Regions from separate parts of the Bacillus sp. SSR7 genome, predicted to be linked through region 3. Evidence: riboswitches for the same ligand, from Rfam matches in the RefSeq annotation. Region 3 holds a riboswitch; each other region holds the start of a gene.
The links. Region 3 has a riboswitch for magnesium ahead of mgtE (magnesium transporter). Riboswitches for the same ligand answer to the same signal wherever they lie in the genome.
Positions count from the first base shown of each region.

Region 1: it holds a riboswitch for magnesium, as region 3 does, so the genes downstream of both, AC0NJG_RS08010 (P-type ATPase actuator domain-containing protein) here and mgtE (magnesium transporter) in region 3, are expected to answer to the same signal.
Region 2: it holds a riboswitch for magnesium, as region 3 does, so the genes downstream of both, mgtE (magnesium transporter) here and mgtE (magnesium transporter) in region 3, are expected to answer to the same signal.
Region 4: it holds a riboswitch for magnesium, as region 3 does, so the genes downstream of both, mgtA (magnesium-translocating P-type ATPase) here and mgtE (magnesium transporter) in region 3, are expected to answer to the same signal.

Region 1 covers NZ_JBVVXV010000003.1:144,227-148,448, reverse strand. The annotation lists gene AC0NJG_RS08035 (GNAT family N-acetyltransferase) at 1-319, shown strand, start outside; gene AC0NJG_RS08030 (YpbS family protein) at 341-613, shown strand; gene AC0NJG_RS08025 (sulfurtransferase) at 616-1,449, shown strand; RNA gene ssrS (6S RNA) at 1,566-1,748, shown strand; RNA gene ssrS (6S RNA) at 1,770-1,953, shown strand; M-box (ykoK) riboswitch at 2,158-2,323, shown strand; gene AC0NJG_RS08010 (P-type ATPase actuator domain-containing protein) at 2,667-3,392, shown strand; gene AC0NJG_RS08005 (5'-3' exonuclease) at 3,522-4,222, shown strand, end outside.
Region 2 covers NZ_JBVVXV010000014.1:37,590-41,811, forward strand. The annotation lists partial or broken gene AC0NJG_RS21360 (cell division protein FtsW) at 1-263, opposite strand, end outside; gene mgtE (magnesium transporter) at 353-1,681, opposite strand; M-box (ykoK) riboswitch at 1,891-2,070, opposite strand; gene AC0NJG_RS21370 (hypothetical protein) at 2,368-2,574, shown strand; gene AC0NJG_RS21375 (S8 family peptidase) at 2,963-4,222, opposite strand, start outside.
Region 3 covers NZ_JBVVXV010000016.1:83,596-87,817, forward strand. The annotation lists gene AC0NJG_RS23055 (phosphodiester glycosidase family protein) at 227-1,312, opposite strand; gene mgtE (magnesium transporter) at 1,473-2,801, opposite strand; M-box (ykoK) riboswitch at 3,082-3,247, opposite strand; M-box (ykoK) riboswitch at 3,753-3,929, shown strand; gene AC0NJG_RS23065 (FtsW/RodA/SpoVE family cell cycle protein) at 4,116-4,222, shown strand, end outside.
Region 4 covers NZ_JBVVXV010000002.1:341,808-346,029, reverse strand. The annotation lists partial or broken gene AC0NJG_RS05860 (hypothetical protein) at 1-44, opposite strand, end outside; gene rnz (ribonuclease Z) at 423-1,346, opposite strand; gene AC0NJG_RS05850 (DUF3932 family protein) at 1,536-1,787, shown strand; M-box (ykoK) riboswitch at 1,974-2,141, shown strand; gene mgtA (magnesium-translocating P-type ATPase) at 2,471-4,222, shown strand, end outside.

The DNA.
Region 1 (4,222 bases), on a different contig from region 3:
TGTGATTTTGGAAACAAGGCCGAAGACGATGGAAATTATGAATATTGCGGTTGTAGAGCATTTGCAAGGAAAAGGAATTGGAAAGAAGCTATTAAGTCATGCTATAGCAACTGCTAAAGGATATGGTATGTCAAAACTTGAAGTTGGTACAGGCAATTCAAGTGTTTCACAACTTGCTTTCTATCAAAAATGTGGATTTCGTATTTTTTCTATTGATTTTGATTACTTTTCGAAGCATTATGAAGAAGAGATTATTGAAAATGGGATTGTATGTCGTGATATGATTCGGCTTGCAATGGAATTGAATGAGAACGTATAACTTATTTAGGGGGAAGAGAAGATGGAAGTACATAAAGCAATTACAGCACATTCTCGTAAACAAAATGAAAGTGTAAAAGCATGTTTACAATTAGATGCGCAGCGTGAAGCAGCTATTGAAGCTGCTGTATCTCTTGCGTCAAATGGGAAAGAATTTTCGGTTGATGTCATTAATGCTGTAACGAAGCAAATTAACGCTCTTGCAAAAAATGGTGTTACCTTGCAGCGTAAATATGTTACAAAAGAAATGGTTATGGAGTATGTAAGTCGTTTGAAAGAGAAAGAAGGTCGTTAAAGATGATAGTTACAGTCGAATGGTTACGTGAGCATATAGAAGATGAGAACGTCCGTATAATCGATTGTCGTTTTGATTTAGCGAATCCTAATTGGGGTAGAGAAAAGTATGAGGAAGAACATATTCCTCATGCATTATATTTTGATTTGAATTTAGATTTATCAAGTCCTGTAACAGAACATGGTGGTCGTCATCCGTTGCCAAATATTGAGGAGTTTGCGGACAAGCTTTCGCGCGCTGGTATTGATGAACACACGACAGTAGTTGCATATGACAGTCAAGCGGGTGCAAATGCTTCTCGTTTCTGGTGGTTACTAAATTATGTAGGACATGAGAAAGTATATATATTAGATGGCGGATTTCCTGCATGGAAAGAGAATGGACTACCGGTAACACCGGAAATTCCTGTTGTTATACGAAAGACATTCAAAGCAAATATACAAGATCATATGCTTGTAACGATGGAAACGGTGAGAGAGAATATTCATGCAGGTACAGATGTTGCATTAATTGATTCCAGAGAGCCAAAACGTTATGCTGGTGCAGAGGAACTTGTTGATCCAAAAGCAGGGCATATCCCAACGGCAGTAAATTATTTTTGGAAGGATGGAATGCTGCAATCAGGGCAATTTAAGAATGAAGCTGGGCAACAAGAACGATTCCAAAATCTTTCGAAAGATAAGGAAACAATTGTATATTGTGGTTCTGGTGTTACAGCATGTCCAAATATCGTTGCATTGAAATTAGCTGGATTCCAAAATGTTAAATTGTATGCAGGTAGCTGGAGTGATTGGATTTCTTATCCAGAAAATCAAATTGCAAAAGAAGAAGATTAATCACTTGCATGCAAAAATAATTTGTATTAAAATAAGGTCACAAGCAAGAGATTGCTCAAAAAACTTTGTATTTTACACATTGGAAACAATGTGATAATATTACGACAAGTAAATAATACATCCTGCGGTGTACGTAACTTATTTATGTCTAAAACCGATGTTAGTTATACGGAAGCTCAATATTTAGCGACCATCATCAAGCCTTCCTTGTGGAGGAAGATGTACGGTAACTGTGAGGGCATCCACCTGCGAGTAGCGGGTTTTTGGACATTTACGAGGAGCGGCACGTGCGGGGGTCTTATTTCAACTAACATTATATAAAATTCCTACGGTGTACGTAGCTTATGTATGTCTTAAACCAATAAGTTTAATATGGAAGTTCAATATTTAAATGTAGCTAACATGCCATCTTTTTAAGAAGGAAGTTACAAACATTTGTGAGAGCATCCACCTGTGAGAGCAGGTTTATGGACATCTAGAGAGAACGGCATATGTGGGGCTATATAAAAACCTTACGTTTTATACGTAAGGTTTTTTTGTTGTATACATATATCCATGTTATCTGGATTCACCTGTGAAGTTTCCGTAATAAATATAGCACTTTCTGTCTTTATTATATCTAGGTTAGTTTGTTATACCTTTCGAAAAAAATGTAGGCTACTGTTGACATCTATTTTAAATAAGAGTAACATTTTCTATGTAATAAAAATAAGTCTCTGTTAGGTGAGGCTCCTGTATAGAGAAATGCTACTGCCCAAAAATGTCGAGAGACGCCAATGGGTCAACAGGAATGATCGAATTAAGGTTTTTCTTAACGTAGCTGGTAATGTACCTATGCTATACAGTGCTAAAACTCGGCGAGGGAGAGGTCCGTAGATTTCTAATTGTATTAGGAATCGTTTATTTGTGTATGTCATGGCCTTTACTCTTTTCGGAGTAAAGGTCTTTTTGTTACAAAGCTATGAGTAATTTCATAGTATAAACTATAAAATGAAACGAGGAGGTGAGGAGCATGTCAAATTCTGACTCGGTTCCGTTACCCATATACTTCAAATCAAAAATATATGATGTAGGCAGGAAACGACTTGTTCCTCCCTTTATATTTATCATCATGTAGCGTTTATATGTATGTTTAAGCGCTAGACACTTTCACAGTAAAGTGGATAAATTGAGAAACAAAGCGTTTCTTCCTATGTTCTAAAGGAGGAGACGATAATATGTTATATGCAAACAAAACTGTGGGTAACACGTCATATAAATTAAGTAAAAAATCAATGAAAGAACAAACATTGCTTCAAAAAAATAAAGATTTATTAATTGAAATCGCAACGAGAGATGTAAAATCTGTATTTGCGTATTTTAAAACAACAAGAGATGGATTATCTATGAAAGAGGCACAAAAACGTATTCAAGTATACGGCCGAAATGAATTAACTTCAAAAAGAGCTCGTATTGCGGAAGTGATGATGAAGCTAGGTGGAATGATCCCAGGTTTTTCAAAACAAAATGTGAGAGATGGATTACAATGTGAGAAGATTACTGTGTCTCGAGTAGAATGTTCTAGTGTAACAGGTTTAAACGGTGAATTAAAAATGATGGATTTGCCAGTACAAGAGCTTGTTCCTGGAGATATGATTTTCCTTTCAGAAGGTGATACAGTACCAGCAGATGTACGTATCATTTATGCAAATGATCTATTAGTAAATGAATCTGTGATAACAGGAAACGATGCGAGTATTGAGAAATTTGAAAGTTGCTATCATCTTGAACGCAAACGATTTATTCCTTTGAAAAGAATGAAAGACTATAATCCACTTGAACTTGAAAATGTATGTTTCAAAGGGACGTATATTGTTAGTGGAAATGCAAAAGCTGTAGTAGTTTCAACTGGGAAAAATACGTATACAGGGATTCTTCATACTTGTTGTAGTAGAACGTCTTAATGCGTAAATGATGCTAAATATACAAAAACAATGTATAATAGACAAAGTTGAAAAACGTAGAATGGTAATCTATTTATATAACCTTACGTGATGACGTGAGGTTATTATTTTTTTGGTAGGAGAGGAATTATGAAAAAAGTATTATTAGTTGATGGTATGGCACTATTATTTCGTGCTTTTTATGCAACAAGTGTCTACGGGCAGTTTATGAAACGACAAGATGGTACCCCTACAAACGGGATTCATGGTTATATGAAACATTTATTAACGGCAATGCAAGCAATTGAACCGACACACATCGTAACATGCTGGGATATGGGAAGTACAACATTTAGAACAGAATCGTTCTCAAATTATAAAGCGAATCGTGCAGCGCCGCCTGAAGAATTAATTCCACAATTTGATCTAGTGCAAGAAATGACTGCAAAATTATCTGTTCCAGTTATCGGTATGAAAGGGTATGAAGCCGATGATTGTATCGGTACACTGGCAAAACAATATTGCAATGAAGCGGAAGTTTATATTTTAACAGGTGATACGGATTTACTTCAGCTTGTTGATAAGAACGTTACAGTTATGCTTTTGCGTAAAGGAATTGGAAATTACGAGTATTACACACCGGAGAAAATTATGGAAGAAAAAGGTGTAGAACCTTGGCAAATTGTTCATGCGAAAGCTTTTATGGGAGATACAAGTGATAATTATCCAGGTGTAAAAGGTATTGGTGAAAAAACAGCATATAAGCTTATACAAGAACATGGTACAGTAGCAACTGTACTAGAAAATGTGGCATCATTAACGAAAGCGCAACGTACGAAGATTGAAAGTGA
Region 2 (4,222 bases), on a different contig from region 3:
ACTCTGCAGGCTGTACTCCAAATATCCAAGGTTGTGCATTATTAACAACTTTTCCTTTCCATAAAACTAAAAATAGTAATACAAATTATTAATTTTAAATAAAGTTTATTTAATTGAGAGCGAAAACAGAGTTCACTACTATAGCCATAATTTTTAACTGCAACAATTGAGCTAGTACTATACTTCATCAAAATTCTAAATACAATTGTAATGATAAGTAAAAAAAACAACAGATAATCCAGTAACTTAAATACTTTTTGTATTTCTAATCTCTCTTTCTCCATACTTCCAACAAGCTTTTCTACAAACTTTGCAGGAACGAACATAGGTATAAAAAATTAACATAAATTTCTTATAGGCCTAGTAACATTTTTGCAATGGTAAAGTACAGAATTAACCCCGTTCCATCGACTAATGTCGTAATGAACGGACCTGAGATAACAGCTGGATCCAGCTTTAACTTATTTAATATCAAGGGTAATACAGATGAAACAATAGACGACCAAATAACAATGAACAATCCAGTAATAGCTACAACCTGTGCGACTTCTGTACCTACGCCTAAAGTGTACGCACGAATTAATGCCGCCACAGCTAATGTAATCCCCAGCAAAATACCCACTAATGCTTCTTTTTTTATAACCCGAAATATATCTTTAAATTTCACCTCATTTAGAGCTACAGCTCGAACCAATGTAGTTACGACCTGTGTACCTGTATTTCCTCCGGTTCCAATTAACAAGGGAATAAAAAAAGCCAGTGCAACTACATGAGTCAAAGTTTCTTCATAATGTCGCAGTACTGAACCAGTATATGCTTCTGCTACAAATAGAAGTAATAACCAACCTATACGTTTACGGTATATTTGCCAAATCGAGGTTTCAAAATACGGCTTATCTAAAGGGGTGCTTCCTCCTAATTTTTGAATATCTTCAGTTGCTTCTTCTTCGAAAACATCCATTGCATCATCGAAGGTTATGATACCTATCATCCGATTATCCATCGTTGTTACAGGTATAGCGGATAAATCATAATCCATTAGTTTTTGTACAGCTTCCTGTTGGTCTAAGTCCACTGAAACTGAAATAACATTCGATGCCATGATTGATGATAAAGTTTTATCATCTGTAGCTAGCAATAATTCACGAATTGAAACAATTCCATTTAGCTGACCACGTGTATCAAGAACATAAATATACGAAATTGATTCTACCCCTGCGCCAATTTTCCTAATATGCGACAGCGTATCTTTCACTTTCCAATTTTCCCTGGCAGCAATATAGTCAATGGTCATTAAACTGCCCGCTGTTCCAGATTGAAAAACCAACAGACTTCTAATTCTATTTTGAGATTCTTTAGATAAAAGTTGTATCAGTTTTTCAGCCTGAAGTCGATGAATTGAAAGAATTACATCAACAAGGTCATCAATAGATTGCCTAGCTAATAGCTCTTCTCCTTTATCCATAGGCACGTTGGTGTAAATATTATATTGCTCCTCTGGAGTAAGGTAACTAAGAATTTTCGCACCTTTTTCAGCAGGAAAATATTTCATTAAAGATATCTGATCTTTATGATGAAGTTCTTTCATTTCCATTGCAATATCATAGGATTGAGTTTTTATAAGCTCTTGCACTAAGTGTGTATCTTTTGTTGCTAATAATTGTTGTAAGCATTTTTTCATCGTAATTCCTCCTTAAGGACAGTGGTACTTGGTATCATTTTCCCACTTCTAGGAAAACTAATTTCTTAATAAATATGGGATCAATATCATCAATCATTAGTCTTCCCCCCTTTTATAAAAGATTTATTACAAATAAAATTTTGCATATAAAAAACCTCCCTTAGTAATTCAACTAAAGGAGGTTGCTAAAAAAGACATAGCTAAATAAAGCTCATTCCCCCTAGTTGAGTTTTGGCACTATACAACGTAAAGGATGAATTATTATTCATCACTTAGCTATCTTAAGAAGAGCCTTAATCCGACAATTCCTGTTCTACCCATTGGCATCTTTCGATATTTTTGGGCAATAGCCTGTGTTTGTATAGGAGCCTCACCTAACAGGTCATAAATATTTCAAATTTTTTGTTCGTTTCGTGTTAAAGCATATCTACTATTTTTGAACTTGTCAAGTAATAACAGAACTTATTTTTTCAATTTTTTATATTATAATATTCCCAAACCATAGATATAAATTTCTGTATACAGTTTTATATTTATACAAAAAACCTCACAATTCACGCATTAAATTCTATGAAATATTAAATTAATTTCCTTTTTTATTACACCTGTCCTGGCTCTTTATTATTGGAAATCAATATATAATAATAATTATGAAACAAGAGAAGGAGGATATAACTATAAATTTGTTGAGTATTCCACGTGAAACTCAAGTATATCTAACAATAAAAGCAATAGAAGATAAAATTTCACATGCATTTGGTAGTATAGACAGTACATTAGATACCGTTGAAAAGTTTTTGGATATTCCCACCACATTTACAGAACAGGATTACCAAGACCAAGCTGATGCTATTCATTTGGAAAATAGATTGAATATACAATTCACAACCTAATAAAGAAAGCGTTCAACGAATTTTGAACGCTTTAAAACAGAAATTACAAAGAAATAAGAATTTTTTAATATATTTTATTTCAAATGGCGAAGATTAAAAATCAAATGAAAATTAATTGTATATGCAGTTGATTGGACTGCGTCATTACCAAAAATTCCCTTTATGTCTGCAATTGAAGGAGTGTCCTAGTTCTAAATTTAGAATGTGGCTACACTGATAGTTGTTTAATTCTTGATATAAGACACATCTCTACACTAAAAATATCCACTGGAGTACTTTCCTTATCTTATGATTAAAAGTACAACTGAAAGGCACTTATGCTAATACGCATAAGTGCCTTTCTCACTAGTATTATATACAACTAGTTATATAAGAATCCTTTATACCATTATTCTGGGAAAATAAAGTTAGAGTTCCCTTCACTATTATTGGAATCCTCTTTCGGGAACGTAATAGTAGAACCTTGATTCCCTTTATTTATTTCTTGCTCTTCAGGAAATACAATGGAAGAATTATTACCTAAGTTTGGTGAAAAACCAAGTTTAGATAATATGGCTTTTAAGTCAGGTAAAACACCAATTTTATCAGAGGTTGGATCGTTAGATTTCGTTCCAGTACTAGAATCACTTAAAATATCCCTAAGCTGGCTTGGTGTAAATACTTTTCCCTGATTATTTTTTGCAATTCCTTGAATTGATGCAGCAGCACCAGCAATAATAGGTGATGCGCTAGATGTTCCACTAAAGCTAGAAGTATATAGATTTGTTGTAAATTCACTTGGTTTAGCATCTGTTGTATCTACTGCATTCCCCCATCCATACACATCCACCCTACTACCATAATTAGAGAAATATGAACGTTTATGAGGAACCCTTGCAGAAGCTGCCCCAACCATAATTGCCCCTGAATCTTTAAAATCAGGACTATTACGATTTAGAACTTGTTTACCATTACGGTCTCTAAATTGATCTAAATCGTTTCCGCCGTTTGCACCTGCTTCAATAATAATAATACCCTTATTTGTTCCCAGACGAATTGCATCAAATATATCCGGTTTTACTTCTACAGGAAGATAGTTCTTATCTCCATATCCATCATAAGTAGCCTGGGCTTCTAATAAAAGGATATCTCCAGCTTGCATATTGTTAACTGCACTTAAGATAGCATCAGCTGTATTATAATTTCCGTTATCCCTAATCTGAGATACAACCTTTACTTTAGCTTTCGGTGCAATCCCAATTCCACCTATGTTATTATCCTCTGCCGAAACAATCCCTAAGACTGAGGTACCATGATCATGGTGTTCACTCTTATTCTGTCCGGATATCAATTCAATCTTTTGATTCACTAAATCCTCATGACTAAATAACCAGCCATACTCCATGTCTACAAAAGTAGTTCCTTTTCCATCCCCACCTTTTATGCTCCAGGCATAAGGTGCATTAATTCCTAATGGTGCTGGTTCAAGGTAACCTTGTCTTGTAAGTCTAGGCTCATCATATGGATTAACAGATAAATTTGGTAAACGCTCTTCTGGTGGCGCCTCTTCTTCCTGTAAATACGCCGTTTCAACAAGAGATGATTTTTCAATTTTTGTAAGTAATGCTTGTACATCAATATCATCTTGCATTTCTACAATATAGTAGTT
Region 3 (4,222 bases):
CCTTTTGTGCAATGAGATAAAAATACCCAACAAAAAACCCACCTATTTCCGTAGGTGGGCCTTATCTTTATTACACAATACCAAATTATACTCCCATTTTTTCATAAACTTTATGCAATTATACAATTTCTCCTTTATGTGTACTGATTTCATTTTACGGATTTTATTCATTAATACATTTTGCGGTTTTAAAATCTTTATTTATATAAGTAGCTCATACATGGGTTTAAATATTTGTACCAATATTATCTAATGTTTTGGGATTTACTTTTTCTCCATCTATTGTCATCTTTATTTTTTGCTTCGAATTTGCTGTTACCACCCAAGCATTCGGTAAATAGCGATCTTCATGAGACAATGTAGAAGGTGAATTTATAACCCTTCCTCCTAAATATAGAGTAGCAGAGGATCCTCCATCCATTGCCATTGCATTTATTGCTCCTTTTTCATATAGAATATCTTGACACTCTTTTAACGTAGCCCCTATACTATGCGTCTGTCTACCGTCAATAACTAGAAACATAATTGTACCATCTTCTTTTTGTGCCATAATACTTCGCGGTGCAGAGCCCCAGCCACCGTCTCCTTCTGTAATCATTTTTTCTCCATTTACAATTAACTGTGGCATAAATCCTGCCGCTGAAACGACTTGTTTATCCAAAAGTTGTTGGGTAGAATAATTTCCTGTTATCATTTGCCCAAACTTTGTTAAACCCGTAATAATTGTAGGGGTATTTCTATCCATATTCGTATCAATAGCTTCCCCATTTTCTATTACTATTCCAGTTGCAACATTTCCTCCACCCCTTCCTGTTTCATCAGCAAATCCACTTGCATTCACAGCAACAAGTGCATGATTACGCTTTGCTATTACGCTAATTTTTTCTCCTCTGTTAGCGCCCTGTGTTCCTTGATGGCTAACAAGTTTAACATTGAAGGGATTGCTAATAGTAACTAATTTCCCTTCAAAAAGAAAGCGACTATCTTTGTTACTTTTAATTGTTTCTACATCAATTTCTAATGGTTGATTTTTAAATTCTTCTAATCTTTTTCCTGCTATTTTTTTATAAATATGCTCATCACTGTTTGACCATTTCGGATGGTTAATTCTATCTTGCAGTTTATCTAGTTCCTTTTGGGATAGGAATGTATATTTCGCATATTGTGGATGCTGAGAAGTTAGTATACTCCCAGCCATTGTTATACGAAGCTCTCGGCCATAGCTAGTACCAAATAATATTCCTATGCCAATAAGCATGAAAATAGACAACAGTAGCAAAATTCGTTTGAAGATTTTTCTTAGATGTTTCATAGTTTTATCCTCCAGCATTCATTACATTCAATAAATCCATTAAAATATTATTTATCTCAAGACATAAGTGTTTGATTTCCTCATTTTTGAATTCTCCACTAGATTTTAGCAATCAAGGCAAAATACTTATTCCGCATTTCGCTTTTACTTCAGTGTATATTTACAAATTTAATAACGTTTTTGCAACCATGAAATAAATTACTAATCCTGTTCCGTCAACAAATGTTGTAATAAATGGACCCGAAACAACTGCAGGATCTAGTTTTAATTTTCTTAGAATCAAAGGTAAAACTGCTGCTACAATAGAAGCCCAAATAACAATAAATAATAAAGTAATTGCTACAACTTGTGCAACTTCTGTTCCAACTCCTAACATGTAAGCACGAGTGAGCCCAGCTATCCCAAGTGCAAGCCCAAGAAGCATACCAATTGCAAATTCTTTTTTCATTACACGGAAAAGGTCTTTAAATTTCACCTCTCCGATACCAATTGCACGAGTAATTGTTGCTACAACCTGTGTTCCTGTATTCCCACCAGTACCTACTAATAACGGAACAAAGAAAGCAAGGGCAACTACAGTTTCAATTTCGTCTTCAAAATACTTTAATACCGTACCTGTGTATGCCTCAGCAACAAAAAGAAGTAATAGCCATGGTAGACGTTTTAAGAAAATGCTCCAAATGCTAGCTTCAAAGTAAGATTGATTCAATGGTTCACTTCCGCCTAACTTTTGAATATCTTCTGTAGCTTCTGCTTCCATAACATTCATTACGTCATCAAATGTTATAATACCAATCATTTTATTATTTGCTTTTGTCACAGGTATTGCTGCTAAATTATAATTCAGGAGCTTTTTTACAACTTCTTGCTGGTCAACTTCAGCTTGTACTGAAATTACCTCTTGAATCATAATAGTAGATAATATCTCTTCATCTGCTGCTAGTAATAACTCATGTATGGAAACGATTCCCTCAAGATAACCATGACTATCAAGAACATAACTATAAGATATTGATTCTACATTTTCAGAATGTTCCCTAATGTACTTCAATGTCATTTTTACTGACCAATTTCCTCTAACTGCAACAAAATCACTTGTGACAAGACTTCCTGCCGTTTCAGGTTTGAAATTCATCAATTTTTTTACGTTATGTTTTGTAATTTTGTCTAGATACGCCATTAATTTAGCTTGTTTTTCAGGATGAACCGCTAGAAGTAAATCTACTAATTCATCAATCGGTTGTAAATTTAGTAACTTTTTAGCTTTGTTTTCAGATAAGTGAATTAAGATATTATATTTTTCTTCTGCACTCATATATTGAAGAATTTTAGAGCTTTTTAATACGGGAATCGTATTTAGCAATATGATTTGATCTTCAATTGAAAATCTTTTTACTTCTTGTGCAACATCATACGACGGAAGACGTAAAACTTTCTCTGCATCCAAATTATTTTTGGTTACAAGTAATTCTTTTAATAATTTCTTCATGTTAACTCCTCCTCATATTGCTAAGGGAGACTCTAGAGTTTCATGAGTGGTTTTGTTTTATTTTATCTGTCTTAAATTTTTTATTAAGCAATAATAGTTACATTGCAATCAATTCATTAGTTAGAATTACCTCCTTTTTGAATATAGACAAGATAAAAATAAATAAAATTAAACAGAAAAACCTTTACTCAAAAAGGAGTAAAGGTTTTTTCACAATACAAATAAATGATTATTAAGACCGCCCTGCCAAAATCACAGAGGTGCCTTTCTATCAAATCGTATACCACTCCCTCGTTGAGTTTTAGCACTGTATAGCATAGGTTTTTATAACCAGCTACATTAAGAAGGGCCTTAATCCGACCGTTCCTGTTGACCCATTGGCGTCTCTCGACATTTTTGGGCAGCAGCGTTTCTCTATACAGGAGCCTCACCTAACAAAGTTTATTGAATTACTTCAAAATTTAAACCAGAATTTAATATTTGTCAACTGACTTTCAATTCCATTCATAAAAAAATCTTTTATAGAAAATTAAATTATATTTTCTTATAAATTTAAAATTCCCCTTAAAAACATAGAATTCAAATAGATTTAATTCGAAGAAGCGTTATAAAACATATGAAACTTATTGTTTTTAATCAAATTCCAATTGTATAACAAAAGATAAATAATTAGTCATTCTTTATATCAAAAGAACATTCTAAAAAAATCTTCTTTTATAATTAAAATCTTCTTTACTGTTTATCAAATTTATGTGGTTAAACTACTTAATCAAACGATACACTACAAGTCAAAAATATGTACTTATACGGAATGATTACATACATTTTCTCTTATCATTTCTCAAAGGACTATAAAGCAATAAAATAAATAAAATTAGCAATACGGTTGCTTGACAAGCAAAAAAAATATATTTATGCTTGCTACACGAAACAAACACATAAAATTTATATTGCTTAACCTGTTAGGTGAGGCTCCTATGCAAACACAGGCTATTGCCCAAAAATGTCGAAAGACGCCAATGGGTAGAACAGGAATTGTCGGATTAAGGCTCTTCTTAAGATAGCTAAGTAATGAATTTTCATTACTTTACGTTGTATAGTGCCAAAGCTCTACTAGGGGGAGAAAAGCCTTATTTAGTCATGCCATTTTGAATCCCTCTAGTTACATACTAGGGGGATTTTTGCGTAAAAAAACAGGGAGTAAGCGATAGAATCTTCCCAAACAAAAGTCATATTTAATAATTGACGAGAACAAGATTCTATTCATTAGCAAATGGAATATTATGTTTTGTTTTAAATCAGGAGGATATTAAAATGAAAAAAATATTAAAACTCGATTATCTATTGCTCCTTCCTCTATTCATAACTTGTACTTTAGGTATTATCATGATGTATAGCGCGAGCTCCATTGTCGCTGTCCA
Region 4 (4,222 bases), on a different contig from region 3:
AGTGGGAGTTTTGTCCATTCCCAATAATTATTAGCCCACAACAATCGTGCTTTTACGAGCAGTTATCTCTCGCCTAAATTCCTCGCATTCGCGAATTTTGAGGTAGAGTCTTACTGCCCATTAAATTGGGATAAATTATAATCTGCCCTCATTATAACTTGTTTTTAATAAAACGCTTACTTTTAATGAATTTTAAAAGTTCTGAATAAAATTCCTTTTTTGCTATTTGTATCATTCGTATGTCGTCTGACTTATATAACAGTTTTTCTAAATAATCGATACTATGTATTTTTATCCTATATCTTCACATCATTAAAAATTTCTGTTTCATCTAATATAAGCATGAAATGATAACAGTTTTATTTTATTTTTTTTAGAAAAAAAAAATGGCAACCTCTCGTCGCCATTTTTTCATATCATTATTATCTTTCTACTGGAAATGATTTTAAATCCGTTGCTATTTCTGTATTAGAAAATAGCTCTCTTGCCTCTTTCAATAATTCCTTATACGTATCCCCTTGATAACGAGAACTAATATGAGTCAATATTAATCGTTTTGCATTTGCCTGAAGTGCAATACTCGCAGCTTGCTTAGATGTGGAATGAAAATAATCATACGCTTGTTGTTCATCTTCTGCCGCAAAAGTTGCTTCATGAACTAGTACGTCAGCGTCTTGTGCCAGCTCTCTACTCGCTTCACAAAATCTTGTATCACCTAAAATGGTAATAATTCTTCCTTTTTGAGGTGGGCCGATAAAATCTTGTCCGTTTAGTATCGTACCATTTTCCAATTCAACCACTTCTCCATCTTTTAAACGCTTAAAGAGTGGACCTGGTTTCACACCCATCTCCAGCAATTTATCGACTAAAAGGGCGCCTTGTATATCTTTCTCTATAATACGATACCCAAAACATTCAATACCGTGTGACAATCTTTTCGTTTCCACATGAAATTCATTATCTTCAAACACAGTACCTTCTTCTGTTATCTCAACAATTTCAAGTGGGTATTTTACATGTGTCGTACTTACTGATAATGCTACTTCAATAAATTGTTTAATTCCTTTTGGTCCATACACTGTTAAAGGTGTAGTCCCTCCTTGAAACGAACGGCTTCCTAATAAACCAGGCAATCCAAAAATATGATCACCATGTAAATGCGTAATAAATATTTTTTCAATGCGGCGTGGACGTACTGATGTATGTAATATTTGATGTTGCGTCGCCTCGCCACAATCAAATAACCAAGTTTGTCCTCGTTCTTCTAACAATTGCAAAGCAATTGCTGAAACGTTCCTTCCTTTCGAAGGAACACCTGCACCAGTTCCTAAAAATACAAATTCCACTTTCTTTCCTCCAGCTCTTTATATAATCTACCTTTCATCTTACGGAATGTTATTTCAAATGGCAAATCGAATTTACACAACCAATCATCTAGACAACTATATATCACGAACGTTATACTCAAAAAATTTAGATATCGTTCGTGTTTTATGTTAAAATGATTATACTACATTTTAAGGGAGCGTTTTATTATGAAAGAAGCATTTCGTTTACAAACTGATTTTTCATCTTCATTTGATCGCTGGGTAAGTTCTTTCGTGTCTGATCACCCAGCACAATTAGAATGGACGACTTTGAAAGAGTTAATCCATGAATATACAACAACACATACAAATGATTCGTTACCAACATATATTTCTTCAGCTTTAACATATTATGCACAACGCGTTTCAACTGCAAACAGTTCAGAGATTGTTATTTTTGAAAATGCTACAATCTCATAATCTATAACAAAAAGCACTGTGATCAGTGCTTTTTGTTTATGTTCATTACAATATTTATTTTCCAACCTTATTTCAAAAAAACTCCGCTTATTTCCTACTATATAGCCATCATAAACCTATTTGATTTTTCAAAAAAAGATATTGACACTATAAATTTACAGTGCTAACATTCAAATTGTAATTGAATATGGTCTCTGTTAGGTGAGGCTCCTGTATAGAGAAACGCTGCTGCCCAAAAATGTCGAGAGACGCCAATGGGTCAACAGGAAAGGTCGGAATGAAGGCCTTTTTTAACGTAGCTGGTTTCAGTACCTATGCTATACAGTGCTAAAACTCAACGAGGGAGAGGTGCGTATATTTTGTCATACACAAAACTGTTTTGATCTATATTTACTAACAGTCTTTGTTGTGGACTCTTTTAACTGCGAATTCAGACCTTTACTCGTTTTGAGTAAAGGTCTTTTTACGTATTATGCACCTTACTATGAAACAAACATAGCATATTCAGAAACTACTAAATTGTACGGAGGTGAGGAACAGTTGGCAATTGATGATTCGGCCCAGATACCCATATGTTTTACGTTAATATTTCATCATGGAGGTAAGAAAGAAACTGTTCCTCCTAATTTTAAATAGTCGAGTAACAGCTTGTTTCCTCCTCCATGAAAAAGGAGGAACTACCGATGTTAAATTTACAAAGACAAGAAACGAAACATTCATACGATCAAGATTGTATGAAAACAAATAACAAATTATTAGTGGAAGCCGCAACGCAGGATGCAAACAAAGCGTTACAACTTTTAGAAACAACAGAAAATGGACTCTCTAAAGAAGAAGCGTCTCGTAGACTTTCTTTATATGGCCTTAATGAAGTAGCTCATAATAAAACATCACCGTGGTACATTCAATTTCTGCTGGCATTTAAAAATCCATTTATTTTTGTTTTATTAGCTCTCGGCGCACTTTCTTTTTTCACAGATGACATACAAGGAACTATTGTCGTATCTGTAATGGTAATGCTAAGTGCAACGATTCGCTTTTTACAAGAATTTCGTTCTCAAAAAGCTGCGGATCAGTTAAAGGCTATGGTTCGAACAACGGCGAGTGTCTTTAGAATAGATAGATTTGTACACGAAACAAAAAATGTAAAGATTTTAAAGCAAACCGATACAACGGAAATTCCAATTGAGGAACTTGTACCTGGCGATATTATCTCACTTTCAGCCGGAGACATTGTTCCAGCTGATGTGCGTATTTTATCGGCTAAAGATTTATTTGTAAATCAGTCTTCTTTAACGGGGGAAGCACTACCTGTAGAAAAGTACGAAAACTGCTATCATACAGAAAATAAACATCTATTACCGAAAAGCACGAAAAAAAATTACAATCCACTCGATATGGAAAATCTTTGCTTCATGGGGACAAATATTGTAAGTGGTAGCGCAAAAGCTGTTGTCGTCTCCACAAGTACTGATACGTATTTCGGCTCTTTAGCAAAAAAAGTAATCGGTAAACGCGTAGAAACAAGCTTTGATAAAGGTGTAAACAAAGTAAGCTGGCTCTTAATTACATTCATGCTTATTATGGCACCTATCGTTCTTCTCATTAACGGATTCACAAAAGGGGATTGGCAAGAAGCTTTCTTCTTCGCTATTGCAATCGCAGTTGGTCTAACACCTGAAATGTTACCAATGATTGTGACTGCTAATTTAGCTAAAGGTGCCGTTAACATGTCTAAACAGAAAGTAATTGTAAAACAGCTGAATTCTATTCAAAACTTAGGTGCTATGAACATTCTTTGTACCGATAAAACAGGAACTTTAACAGAAGATAAAGTTGTACTTGTTCGGCACTTAGATCCTAATGGTAATACATGTAATCGTGTATTACAATTTGCCTATTTAAATAGCTTCTATCAAACAGGATTGAAAAATTTAATAGATAAAGCCGTTATAAAACATACAGAAGAAAATCAAAAATTTGATCCATCCGTTTTTCAAAAACTAGATGAAATTCCATTTGATTTTGCTCGCCGGCGTATGTCTGTCATCGTGAAAGATATTTCAGGTGAACATACAATGGTTTGTAAAGGGGCAGTAGAAGAAATTTTATCTATTTGTAACTACACTGAAGTAGATGGCAAAGTTGTTTCTCTTACCGATGACATGCGCGTAAATGTAAAACAACTAAGTGAGACATTAAATAGTGAAGGTATGCGTGTTATTGCTGTAGCTTATAAAAAAGATAGACCAATACATGATACAGAGTACGCGGTACAAGATGAAAATGATATGATTCTCGCTGGATATATTGGCTTTTTAGATCCACCGAAACCATCTGCCGCTACTGCCATTCAAGCATTACAGAAGCATGGAGTACAAGTGAAAATTTTAACTGGCGATAACGAAATCGTGACAAGAAAAGTTTGCAAAGAA